Regions from separate parts of the Mesorhizobium sp. B2-3-6 genome, predicted to be linked through region 3. Evidence: riboswitches for the same ligand, from Rfam matches in the RefSeq annotation. Region 3 holds a riboswitch; each other region holds the start of a gene.
The links. A riboswitch is a leader RNA that binds a small molecule or an ion and turns the genes downstream of it on or off. The one in region 3 is predicted to bind cobalamin.
Positions count from the first base shown of each region.

Region 1: it holds a riboswitch for cobalamin, as region 3 does, so the genes downstream of both, FJ953_RS14425 (ABC transporter ATP-binding protein) here and FJ953_RS03865 (DUF1636 family protein) in region 3, are expected to answer to the same signal.
Region 2: it holds a riboswitch for cobalamin, as region 3 does, so the genes downstream of both, bluB (5,6-dimethylbenzimidazole synthase) here and FJ953_RS03865 (DUF1636 family protein) in region 3, are expected to answer to the same signal.

Region 1 covers NZ_VFVW01000004.1:378,906-383,180, reverse strand. The annotation lists gene FJ953_RS14435 (iron ABC transporter permease) at 1-283, opposite strand, end outside; gene FJ953_RS14430 (ABC transporter substrate-binding protein) at 292-1,239, opposite strand; gene FJ953_RS14425 (ABC transporter ATP-binding protein) at 1,285-2,073, opposite strand; cobalamin riboswitch at 2,329-2,538, opposite strand; gene FJ953_RS14420 (LacI family DNA-binding transcriptional regulator) at 2,601-3,626, opposite strand; gene FJ953_RS14415 (Gfo/Idh/MocA family oxidoreductase) at 3,808-4,275, shown strand, end outside.
Region 2 covers NZ_VFVW01000002.1:37,872-42,146, forward strand. The annotation lists gene FJ953_RS05895 (DUF2277 domain-containing protein) at 1-206, opposite strand, end outside; gene FJ953_RS05900 (exodeoxyribonuclease VII small subunit) at 305-556, opposite strand; gene FJ953_RS05905 (histone deacetylase family protein) at 560-1,486, opposite strand; cobalamin riboswitch at 1,608-1,788, shown strand; gene bluB (5,6-dimethylbenzimidazole synthase) at 1,837-2,589, shown strand; gene FJ953_RS05915 (TetR/AcrR family transcriptional regulator) at 2,633-3,238, opposite strand; gene FJ953_RS05920 (MFS transporter) at 3,359-4,275, shown strand, end outside.
Region 3 covers NZ_VFVW01000001.1:791,907-796,181, forward strand. The annotation lists gene FJ953_RS03855 (cobaltochelatase subunit CobN) at 1-716, opposite strand, end outside; gene cobW (cobalamin biosynthesis protein CobW) at 733-1,782, opposite strand; gene FJ953_RS03865 (DUF1636 family protein) at 1,785-2,213, opposite strand; cobalamin riboswitch at 2,251-2,455, opposite strand; gene FJ953_RS03870 (winged helix-turn-helix domain-containing protein) at 2,485-3,684, opposite strand; gene FJ953_RS03875 (NADH-quinone oxidoreductase subunit A) at 4,018-4,275, shown strand, end outside.

The DNA of each region.
Region 1 (4,275 bases), on a different contig from region 3:
GATCGTTGCGCGTCACCGTCTGTAACAGCGCGCCGACCACGCCCAGGCCGCCGCCGACACAGATGGCCAGGATTATGCGCGGCAATCTGAGGTCGACGACGATCCTGCCGACCGGGCCGGACACGTCATGCCCCTTCAATCCGATCGCATGGCCAAGTGCTGCAACGACGTCGCCCAACGGAATCATCGTCGAGCCATAGGCGATCGACAGCAGCGCGAACGCGGCGATTGCCAACGCCGCCGCCGTCATGGCCAATAGGAATGCCTTGTGCCGCAAAGTCATGTTCCCGGTTAAAACGCTTCCGGATGCATCGCCCTGGCAATCTTGCCGATCGCGTCGATATTGGCCGGCCCGGGTGTCAGTTCGGCATAGCGAAGCGCCGCGAAGCGTTCGTTCCTGACCGCGTCCGTCTCCTTCATTGCCGGATGCGCTTTCAGGAAATCGAGCAGCTTCCGGTAGCCGCCGCCATCCTGATAGTCGAGCAGGATGAGGAATTGCGGATTGCGCGAGGCCACCGTCTCCCAATCCGTGTTGCCCCAGCTGGTGTCCATGTCGGCCATGATGTTGTCGCCGCCGGCCGCGGAAATCATGGCGTTGGGAATGGCGAACTTGCCTGATGTGAACGGCTTGTCCTCGCCGGAATCATAGAGGAACACGCGCGTTCCCCTGCGGGCGCCGACCTTGGCCGTGATTTCGGCGAGCTGCGCCTTCCAGCCGGAGACGAGCTTATCCGCTTCGGCCTCCTTGCCGAAGATCTTGCCCAGCTTCTCGACATCGCCATAGAGCAGGTCCATCGAAGCGGCGGGGCGGTTCTTGTCGAGATGGACGCAGCTTTCCGTCAGCACCAGGGTCTTGATGCCGTGTTGCGCCAGCGTATCGGGCGTCACCTCGCCGCCCGGCTTCATGCCGTAATACCAGCCGGCGAAGAAGAAGTCGGGCTCGACAGCGACCAGGTTTTCCAGCGTCGGATATTTGGGCGCCAGTTCGGGGATCGAGCTCTGTTCGGCCTTGAATTCGGGGCCGACCTTGTACCATCCAGTGATGCCGGTCAGGCCGACGATCGACGGCTGCAGCTTCAGTGCGAAGGCCATCTCGGCCATGTTGAGATCGTGAATGACGGCACGCTTTGGAGGTGCGTCGAAGGTCAGCGGCTTGCCGCAGCTGTCGACCGTCACCGGAAAGGCGAAGGCCGTAGAGCCGAGCAGGGAGAAGGCAAGAGACACGGCAAGGCGTTTCACGGATGTTGCTCCTTGTTGAACAGGATCTGCCGGAAATGGCTTCGATCACGAAGATGGCGCGGCACGGTTCGGAACCTCGAACACCGTCAGCTCGCGGTCCTCCGTCGGGTGGCGCAACCTAAAGACGTCGATACCGAAGATCTCGCGGATCAGCTGCTGGGTGAGTGCTTCGCGTGGCGGCGCCAGCACATGCAACCGGCCATGGCTCATCACCGCGACCCTGGTGGCGAAAGGCGTCACCAGCGCCAGATCGTGCAGCACCGCGATCACGGTCATGCCGAGGCCTGCAACCAGTTCGAGCAACTCGCTGCGCGCCCGCGGGTCGAGATGGTTGGTCGGCTCGTCGAGGAACAGGATCTTCGGCTCCTGCGCGATGGCGCGGGCAAGCTGGGCGCGCTGGCGCTCGCCGCCCGAGAGCGAGCCGATGGTGCGGCCAAGCAGCGGCAACAGCCCGGTCCGGCGCAGAGCCTCGACGACAATGTCGCGTTCCTCGCTCCTGTGCCTGCGGCCGGTATGCGGAACCCGGCCGAGCTCGACATAGTCGATCACCGCCAGCCGTGGATCCGGTTGATCGGTCTGGCCGACGACGGCGATGTGCAGCGCCCGCTCGGCGGTCGAAATCCTGTCCAGCAAGCGCCCGGTTAGCTTCACTTCGCCCGAACTCGGCCTCAGCATGCCCGATAGCATGCGCAGCAATGTCGTCTTGCCGGCGCCGTTGGGACCGATGATGGCGAGACGGTCGCCCGCCGCCACCGAAAGGCTGACCGGATACACCAGATGCAGGCCATCCGCCGCTGCGGCCAGGTCGCGGGCATCGAGAAGCGGCGCGGTCATGGGCAATTCCTTGCAGGGCCTGCCGGAATACGGGCCAGCGTCTTGCTTGCCAGTCCTGCCGGACGCTGGCCTGAATTCACCTCGGTGGCGATATCGCGGCAAAGCGTGCACACGACGATGCGATGCATGGCAATGCGATGTATGCGATCGATGGAGCCGTCCAACTTCCGTCACTTTCAAAATGGCGACGGAAGGAAGCTGGCTTGAACCGGTCGACAAGACCGAAACCTGCGTCTCCTCCCGGCACACCCCGTCCGGTCAACTCATGCAGATGGCAGGTCTCCTGGCTCGCGGGTCGTTGCGCCATCCTGCCTTCCCAGCCTTGCCGGCCAGTGGCTTCTCGGATTTTGCTCGCCGCTTACAGTTGCGGGGGCAGCCATGGCTTCGACCCGAAAATCGGGCCTCACCATGTTCCCTTTTCACCCCTCGCCTTGCGGCGCGGGGACCATCACGAGTCGCAGCCTAGGATGCAGGCAGCGTCGAGGCAAGGTCGATGCATGTTCTGTTATAACGATACAAACGTGTGGTCAATCACTATCGCGCGCCACCAGTTCCAGCGGCCAGACCTCGCGAATGATCTCTGGCCCTTTCGCGCCGGCGAAAGCCGGGAGCGAGGCGAGCAGGATTTCGCCGAGCCGCCGCCCCATCGGGTCAAGGCTCGGACGAAAGCCGGTCAGCGCCGGCGAGAAATAACGGCAGAGCGGCGTGTCGACGATGACGATCACCGCGACATCCTGCCCGGGCTTTATCCCCATTTCGGCGAGCGCTTTGCAGCCGCCGAGCGCCATCGAGTCGTTGTTGAAGATAATCGCGGTCGGCGGATCCTTCGACCGCATGACTTGCGGTGTCACCGCGTAGCCACCGGCTTCGTTGATAAAACCGTCCACAATCAGGCCGGGATCGACTTCGATGCCGTGCCGCCGCAGCGCCTTGCAATAACCCTCCAGAAACAGATAACCGAAATTCAGGTCAAGCGACGGCCGGATGGCGGCGATGCGGCGGTGGCCACGCGCAACCAGCCGGTCGACCGCATCGGCGCCCGCCTTCTCGAAATCCAGATCCAGAGAGGGATAGCTGTCGTCGCCGGACCGGCTTCGGCCGAGCGTCGCGAAGGGAAAGCCGGCCTTGCTCAGATAGTCGATGCGATCGTCCTCGCGCCGCGTCCAGGCCAGTACGACGGCATCGGCACGACGCGTCTCGACGACGCGGCGCAGCCGCTCCTGTTGATAATCCGCCGGCGCGCCCATGACGATGATCAGATCCAGCCCGCACTCGGCCAATGTCGCTTGCAGTCCGGTGAGGAACGGAATGAAGAACGGCTCGCCATACTGCTGGTCGCCCGGATGCGGCTGCAGCATGAAAGCCACGGCATGGGTGGTGCCGCGGCGTAGGTTCCTGCCCGAGTGGTTCGGTGAATAATTGAGCTTCCGGGCCGCCTCGAGCACGCGCTGGCGTGTCTCGGCGTTCACGTCGGCGCGCCCGTTAAGCGCGCGCGAGACTGTACCGATCGAAATGTTCAGGTGCCGCGCAAGATCGTGAATGCTGGACGCCAAGACCTCCCCCTCCTGCTTCTGGCTAGCACCAGCCGGTCGTGCGGCCAAGGCGTTTCAGAGCCGACGGTACAAATCCGATTGACAATATATGCCATCGGGTGTGTCATCGTAAACGTTTACGGAAGTCATTTACGGACTGCCGTGGGTGCCAGCCAGGAGGGGTTGGCCGGAGGAGCGCTGGATGATGCACGTCGTCCTGGTCGGGTGCGGAGCCATGAGCAAAACCTGGCTCGAGGCCATCAGCCAATCCCCTGCCGTCAAGATCGTCGGTCTCGTCGACCTCGACGCCGACAGGGCGCGCCAGCGGGCACGCGAATACGACCTCGCCGGGGTCGCGATCGGGACCGATCTCGACGTCGTTCTCTCCCAGACCAGACCCGATGCGGTGTTCGACGTGGTCGTGCCTGCCGCCCGTCGCGCCGTGGCGAATTCGGCCTTTGCCCATGGCTGTCATCTGTTGACGGAAAAGCCGCTGGCCGACAGCCCGGACAATGCGCGCGCCATCATCGACGATGCGCGGCGCGCGCGACGCGTCCATGCCGTGGTGCAGAACCGCCGCTACGTCGCCAACGTCCGGCGCATCCGGCGCTTCCTCGGCTCCGGCGCCATCGGCGCTGCGACCAGCATCCATGCCGATTTTTTCATTGCG
Region 2 (4,275 bases), on a different contig from region 3:
GGATGCTGGTTGGTTTCAAGCGAATCGAGAAGCTCGCGCGCCGACGCCGCGATGGCCTCGACGGCATGGTCGAATGCGTGCTGGTTCTGCTTCGAAGGCCGCGTCGTTCCGCTCAGCTTGCGAACGAATTGAAGGGCTGCATCGCGCACCTCGTCGTTGGTCGCCGGCGGATCAAAATTGAACAGGGTCTTGATGTTTCTGCACATCGCTTCCGTATCTCCTCTTGTCCTGGAGCCGTTTCAATCGGGACGCGTTCTATCCTCAATCATGATCGTGTCAAAAACCAGAGAGACGGCTGCGTGCCTCAATCCGCGTCCAGCGGCTCCGTCCCGACCGGCTTGCCGTCGCGGGACAGCCTGATCTTCTCCACCTTGTCCTCGGCCGCCTTGAGCAGCCGGTCGCAATGCACCTTCAGCGCCTCGCCGCGCTCGTAGATCTTGATCGACTGGTCGAGCGGCACATCGCCACGCTCCAGATCATCGACGATCTTCTCCAGCGCGTCGAGAGCCTGTTCGAAGCTCATCGCCTTGACGTCTTCGTTGGTTTCACCAGCCATCATTCATCCTTTCATCAGTCGCCCGACATGGGCGGCGACCGAAAATGCCAATCCTTGCAGATCGTAGCCGCCCTCGAGCAGGCTGACGAGCCGGTTGGCGCTGTGGCGCGCCGCGCGCTGCATGAGTTGGCCGGTCGCCCAGTCGAAATCATCCTCGGTCAGGTTGATCTCGGCCAGCGGATCGCGATGATGCGCGTCGAAGCCGGCCGAAATGATGATCAGGTCGGGTGCAAAATTGTCGAGCGAGGGCAGCACGCGCGACAGGAAGGCATCGCGGAACGCCTCGCTGCCGGTCTGCGGCGCAAGCGGCGCGTTGACGATGTTGCCGGCGCCGGTTTCGTTCTTTGCTCCGGTGCCGGGGTAGAGCGGCATCTGGTGCGTCGAGCAATAAAGCACGGACGGATCGTCCCAGAAAACATCCTGCGTGCCGTTGCCGTGATGCACGTCCCAGTCGACGATGGCGACGCGTTCGATATCGTGTTTGCGCTGTGCATAACGTGCGGCGATGGCCGCCGTGTTGAACAGGCAGAAGCCCATCGCCGTCGCTTTCTCCGCATGATGGCCGGGCGGCCGGGCGGCGACGAAAACGTTGTCTGCCCTGCCGGCAAAGACGTCGTCGACGGCGGCGTTGGCGGCGCCGATCGCGGTGATCGCCGCTTGCCAGCTCTTCGGGCTGGCCGTTGTGTCGGCATCGATGCGGGCGATGCCCGTCTCGGGAATGGCGGCGCGTACCCGCTCGACGAAATCCTCGGGATGCGCGTAGAGAATGGTGGCCTCATCGCCTTGTGGCGCCTCGAGGCGGTCGAGCGCGGCAAAAGCCTCGTCGTCGAGCACGCGCTCGATTGCGCGCAAGCGGTCCGGCCGCTCCGGATGGCCGGGTGGCGTGATGTGCTCGAGGAAGATCGGATGGGTGTAGAGACGAGTGGCCATGCTCCCTATCTAGTGCCCCGGCGCGGCGATGGCCATGCATTGCGGCCTGATGGCTGGGGAAAATCGCGCCTGCGTCCATTCGCGTCGCCGCGGGGATTGGCGGCGCAGGGGCTTCGTCGTAAAGTCCCGGCCACTGCCTGGTGCCCGCCGCGAGCGGGAGAATCGGGAACACGGTTTGATACCGTGGCGTGCCCAACGCTGTAAGGGGGACCGCGCCGGTAAATGCCACTGTCGATGACGGGAAGGCGCCGGATGCGGGTTGATCCCGAGCCAGAAGACCGGCCTGGCAGGCATCGTCATCCGCATGGTCAGGCGGACGGCAGTTGATTGCAATCGCAAGGGGACAAGCGATGCCGGACAATATGACCATCCCCGTGGGTGACGGATTCGACCAGATGGCGCGCGATGCGGTCTACCGCGCCATGTTCACGCGGCGCGATGTCCGCAGCCATTTTACATCAGAGGCCGTCGACGACGAGGTCTTGGCGCGGCTGCTGCTTGCCGCCCATCACGCGCCATCGGTCGGCTTCATGCAGCCATGGAATTTCATCGTCATTCGTGGCACCGAACGACGGGAACAGGTGCGCGACCTGTTCCTCGCGGCGCGCGAGCAGGAATTGCCGGCGATCGAGGAAGAGCGGCGGGCGCTCTACCGCAAGCTCAAGCTGGAAGGCATCTGCGAAAGCGCGCTCAATATCTGTATCACCTGCGACCGCCGACGCTCACAGGGTTCGCCGCTGGGACGCTGGCACAATCCCGAGATGGATCTCTACAGCACGGTCTGCGCGGTGCAGAATTTCTGGCTGGCGGCGCGCGCCGAAGGCGTCGGCGTCGGCTGGGTCAGCATTATCGAGGCGCAGGCGTTGAAAGGCCTTCTGTCGATTCCCGAGCATGTGACGCCGGTGGCCTATCTCTGTGTCGGCCGTGTCTCGGAGTTCGCGCCGAAACCGGACCTCGAAACACATGGCTGGGGGCGGCGGCTGCCGCTGCCCGAGCTGATCATGAGCGAGACGTTTTGCGGACAGGGCGAAGTTCCGCTCAAATCAACGATCGCACGCCTCAAGGCGGCAACATGCGAAAAGTCTGACAAACTCTTGATTTGATTGCCGATACGGCATGCCCAGAGCTGCCGGCGGCCTGCCGTCGTCAGGCGGCTCCGGCATCCTTCCTCAACAATCCTTCGAGCAGTTGCTTGAATGCCGCCACCACGGTCTTCGACGTCGCTTCCGGGTCGTTCGAATTGGCGATCCGCTGCGCCGCCTGGCTGCTCGCCCCGTTGATCAGCCGTGCCGCGGTCTCGGGGTCTACGCCCGGGACAACCACCCCGTCGCCCTGCAGCGTCGTCAGGTGATCGGTCATCGACGCGACGCAGGCATTGGCGTTCGGCCATTGCGCGGGATCCCCCAGCACGGCCGGACCGTCCCGAAACATGATGCGCTGGATTTCCGGCTCCAGCGCCATTTCGATGTAGCTCGTGCATTCGTCGACGAAGCTTTGCCAGCGGGTCGGTGCTTTCGCTGCAACCTCATTCACTCGTGCCGCCATCTCGGCGTCTATCTCGGCGATAACCGCCTGCAAAAGCCCCTTCTTGTCCCCGAAATGATGATAGAGCGCACCGCGCGTCAGCCCGGCCGATGCGGTGAAATCATCCATCGATGCCTCGGCATAACCAATCGTTCCGAACGCATGCCGGGCCGCGGCAATCAATTTGGCGCGCGTTTCGGCGATCATTTCCCTGCGGGGCTTGTGCATCTCTTCTGGCCTTATCCACATACGTCACGTATGCCAATTGACATACGCGACGTATGATCTATTTAGTATTCATACGCATCGTATGTAATTTCCGAATCGCCTTTTGTCGAGGAACGGACCATGCAGAACCCCTATTCCGAGATCTTTCGAGCCCCTGGCGCCAAGGGCTTTGCCGCTGCAGGCTTCATGGCGCGCCTGCCGATCGCCATGGCGCCGATCGGCATCGTGGCGATGCTGTCGCAGACGCGTGGCGAATACTGGCTGGCGGGTGCCGTCTCGGCGACATTCGCGCTGGCCAACGCTTTCCTGGCGCCGCAGATCTCCAGGCTGGTCGACCGCCTCGGCCAGACATGGATCGTCGTGCCCACCACCATCATCTCCGTGCTGGCATTCCTGCTGCTGATTGCGTCGGCCAACCAGGATTGGCCGGTATGGACATCGTTCGTGTCGGCGCTGCTGGCAGCGGCCATGCCCAGCATGCCGGCAATGGTGCGCGCGCGCTGGACCGAGCTTTTTCGCGGCCGGCCGGAGATGAACACCGCCTTCGCCTTCGAATCGGCGGCCGACGAGCTGGTCTATATCGCCGGCGCGTCGCTGTCGGTGGGCCTCAGTGCGGCGCTGTTTCCGGAAGCAGGCATGCTGGCGAGCACGTTGTTTCTCGCTTTGGGCTCGATAGCATTCATCCTGCAGCGATCGACCGAGCCGAAAGTGCGGCCGGTGGACCATGGTTCGACTGGCTCGGCAATCCGCCTGCGGCCGGTACAGATCATCACCTTCGCCCTGATCTTCATCGGCGCGACCTTCGCGACGACGGAAGTGAGCACGGTGGCGATCACCAAGGAGTTCGGCCAAGCCGGTGCCGCAAGCCTGGTGATCGGCGTCTATGCGCTGGGATCGTTCGTGTTGGGCATCGTGGTCGGCGCGCTCAACCTCAAGACGCCGCTACAGCGCCAGCTGACCGTCGCGGTCGCCATCATCGCAGTCAGCACGATTTTGCCGCTCACCGCCGACAGCGTGCCGATTTTGGCGCTGACCGT
Region 3 (4,275 bases):
TTGCCCCTTTCAGATGGTGCAAACACATCCTTTTCTGACGCAACAAAAGAGGAGCCGGCTTTGATGACAGCCGATCTCCCCCCTTGCGGAGGAGATGTCCTGCCGGACAGAGGGGGGTGTGAAGGATCGTCAACATTCGATAAGTCCGGCTTCTCCACGACTCCGCGCCCCGGCTCATAAAACCCGGCTTTCGGCACGCTAACCGGTTCGGCAAATTCGGCATCAGACCCCGCCAACCGCGCCAGCCTGCGCACCAGCGCGCTCATATTGGCCGGGCCGCCCTGGCGGAAATAATTGAGCAGCCCGTCCAGTTCCTCGCGCGGCAGCGTCGAGGCTTCGATCAGCCTGATATCCTCGTCGTGGCTTTCACCGGGAAGCAGTGCCAGCTTTATGCCGCGCTCACGGGCAACCACGGCCAACTGGTCGCAGCCGTAGCGCCACCACTCGTAACCGCCGAGAATACGCACCAGAATGACTTTGGCGTGACGGGCGACGCTGTCGATCCAGAGGTCGACGGACATGGGGTGGCGCAGGTCGCGCAGCGCGGCCAGCCGCATCGTGGGCAGCCGATCGGCGTCGCCTTTCCAGGCCGCTGCCAGTCCGGCCAGGTCGCTGTCCGTGAAGGACAGCGCCACCATTTCCGCCGGCGTCTGCCGCAGATCGACCGGCTCGGCGAGATCGTCGAGCGAGGCGGATGTGGTGGTGAGGATGTGCATCGCGGTCGGTGTTGCCTCAGCCGGCGAGGATATGCTCGATCGCCGGGCGGTTCAGCCCCTTGAGGCCGATGACGACCAGGCGCGAGCGGCGGTCGTCGTCAGCCGTCCAAGCGCGGTCATAATAATGATTGACGCGCGGACCGACCGCCTGCAGCAACAGCCGCATCGGCTTGCCGCCGACCTCGACGAAGCCTTTCACCCGCAGCACGTTCTCCTGTTCGGCGGCGGTGGCGACGCGCTTTGCCAGGTCGTCCGGGTTGGCGATCGAGGGGATGTCGACGATGAACGTATCGAAGTCGTCGTGCTCGTGGTCGAAGGCGCCGTCATGATGGGACTTGCGGTTCTCGATGTCGTCCTCGACGGCGAGGCCTAGCCCGAGCAGCACGGACGGATCGACCTTGCCATGAGCCGTCGGCACGACCTTCACGGCGCGGGCGGAGTGTTCGCCAATGATGGCGTTGGCGCGAGCCGAACCTGCGGCATCCATCAGGTCGCTCTTCGACAGGATGATGAGGTCGGCGCAGGCGATCTGGTCCTCGAACACCTCCTCGACGGGGTCGTCGTGGTCCAGTGTCTGGTCCTGCGCGCGTTGCGCCTGCAGGGCGTCCATGTCGTTGGCGACGCGCCCCTCGGCCAATGCCGGACCGTCGACCACGGCGATCACGCCGTCGACTGTCACCCGGCTCTTCACCGTCGGCCACTGGAAGGCCTGGACCAGCGGCTTGGGCAGAGCCAAACCCGAGGTTTCGATCAGGATGTGGTCGACCTTCGGCGTCAGCGACAGGATCTGGTCGAGCGCCGGGACGAAATCGTCGGCGACGGTGCAGCAGATGCAGCCATTGGCCAGTTCGACGATGTTTTCCTCCGGGCAGGTGTCGATGCCGCAGCCCTTGAGGATCTCGCCGTCGATGCCGATGTCGCCGAATTCGTTGACGATGATGGCGATACGCCTGCCGCCCGCGTTTTCCAGGAGATGGCGGACCAGCGTGGTCTTGCCGGCACCCAGGAAGCCGGTGACGACGGTACAGGGGACGCGGGAGAGAGTGGCGGAAACTGCGGCGGTCATGATCAGTCCTTCAGCATGTCGAGGGGAGGAATGCGGGCGACGAGACCGCGCTTGAGGGAATCCGGACGGCCGCGCCACGGAATGAGGCCGTTGGTCGAAGCGGCGAAGAGTTTCGCGCCGGTGACGAGATCGGCGCCGCTGGCGATGTTCAGGTCGCCGAAGACATAACTCCAGCAGCCGTCGCGAAGAATCGCGGCACTGAGACGGCGCTTGCAGTTGCCGAGGCATTCGACGGTGCGGACACGGACATTGTCGGCCGTTGCGGCTTGGCGCGTATCTTGAGCCAAAACTTCGCCGGCGCGGGGATGGGCATCGGAACCGGTCTCGTCGCGGCAGGAAGCGCAGATGATGACAGTGACGCCGGCCAAGGCGTCGCTGTCGCCAGACAAAATGTCCGCTGTTTCAGCCGGGAAACTGCTGTCGCGTTCCAAATCGGGCTCCTTGCCCGGAAAACCCGCCGGGCGATCGGATTCTTATGTCTCAGACGGCAGGTCTCCTGGCTCGCGGGTCATCGCCTTCGTGCCGCCTTCCCGGGACCGTCCCAGTGGTTTTCGGCCTTGGCTCGTCGCTTACAGTTGCGGGGACAGCCGCGGATTTGAAATCGAGATTTCGCACCGCATTCCCTCTTGGCTCCTCCCTTTGCCGAGAGGAGACCGTCTGGAATGGATTTAGGCTCTTGCAGGCGGCGGTGTCAACGCGCGTCTACGACACGGCAATGTCGGCGAGCGGCTGCCCAAGGTCGCCGGCGGGCGTAACCTCGATCCGTTCGAGGCCGAGCCAGCCCTGCATCTGCGTCAATTCCTGGAAGAGTTGGGCGGCGGTTTCAGGCGGCGCGCCGGGCTCGGCATAGGCCGCGTAGACGCGTAGCACGCTGGCCGGCCGGTCGGCCTTGAGGTCGACGCGCGCCACGATCCTGTCGCCGAGCAGGAACGGCAGGACGTAATAGCCGTATTGCCGCTTTTCGGCAGGGGTGTAGATTTCTATGCGGTAGTGGAAATCGAACAGCCGCTCCGTGCGCGAGCGCTCGAAAACGACCGGATCGAACGGCGCCAGCAAGGCGCGGGCCTCGATTTTTCGTGGAATACGGGCCTCCTTATGGAGGTAAGCCGGTTTGTTCCAGCCCTCGACACGCATCGGCACCAGCTCGCCTGTTTCAACCAGCTCCTCCAGCCGGCCCTTCATGTCGGCCGGCGACAGGCGGAAATAGTCGCGCAGGTCGCTTGCTGTCGCGACGCCATGAGCGCGGGCGGATATCCGCAGCAATTCCCGATGCGCGTCCTCGGCAGACGGCACCGGCAGATCGAGGATCGCCTGCGGCAGTACGCGCTCGGGCAAATCATAGAAGCGTTCGAAGCCACGGCGGTGCGCGGTGGTGATGCGTCCTGCCCAGAACAGCCATTCAAAGGCATGCTTGGCGTGGCTCCAGCCCCACCAGCCGCCGGATCCTTTCTGGCCTTCGAGCGCGGAGGCGGCGATCGGGCCGCGCTCCGCGACCTCGCGGTAGATCTCTTCTATATAGGCGGCGTGCTCGCGGCCCCATTTGGCCAGGCCCAGATACATTTCATCGCCACGCTCGGCGCGCTGCATGCGCCAACGCATCAACGGATAGGTCTCGACCGGCAGGAAGGAAGCCTCGTGCGCCCAGTATTCGAAAACCGTGCGCTTGCGCGTGACGGCGGCGTTGTCGAGCAAGGCGAACGGGTAGGGACCAAGGCGCGAATAGAGCGGCATGTAGTGAGCGCGCACCACCGCGCTGACGGAATCGATCTGCAGCAGGCCGGTACGCGAGAGCACGCGGGCGAAGTGGCGTCGGTCGGGCGTGCCGGCGGGGCGGGGATCAGTGAACCCTTGGGCGGCGAGCGCGATACGCCGGGCCGTGGCAAGCGAGATCTTTTCCTTCATTCGGATGCGACTCTGATGGCTTGTTGAGCGTCGTTCGGACAGTTGATTCCGGCCATGCTAGCAGGGTTTTGGCGGCAACTCTGTCAGGAGAGAAAAGTGGAGTAAAAAGCGAAGGAAATCAAACAGGAGCGGATCGGACCAGTTTCTTCCCTTATGCCGTCCAGGCCAGTGTTTTGAACAAGGTTTGACTTGCTTCGCCGGAAGCGCTGCGCTAACCCTCGCCGCGTTGCAGCAAAGGCCCCTTAAAACGGTTCAGCGGTTAAACTGTCACGCTTCCGCAATAGGGTCTGGTGCTGTAATCAAAATGGATTGGCGCCAACGGAAAGCCGCAGCATGAACGCACTTCTCAGTTCGTACCTGCCCATCGTCCTGTTTATCGCAGTGGCGGCGGCTGTCGGCGTCGCGCTTATCGTGGCGCCGTTCCTGGTGGCCTATCGCAATCCCGACCCGGAAAAGCTTTCCGCCTACGAATGCGGGTTCAACTCGTTCGATGACGCCCGTATGAAGTTCGACATCCGCTTCTACCTGGTGTCGATCCTGTTCATCATCTTCGACCTGGAAGTGGCCTTCCTGTTTCCGTGGGCGGTGTCG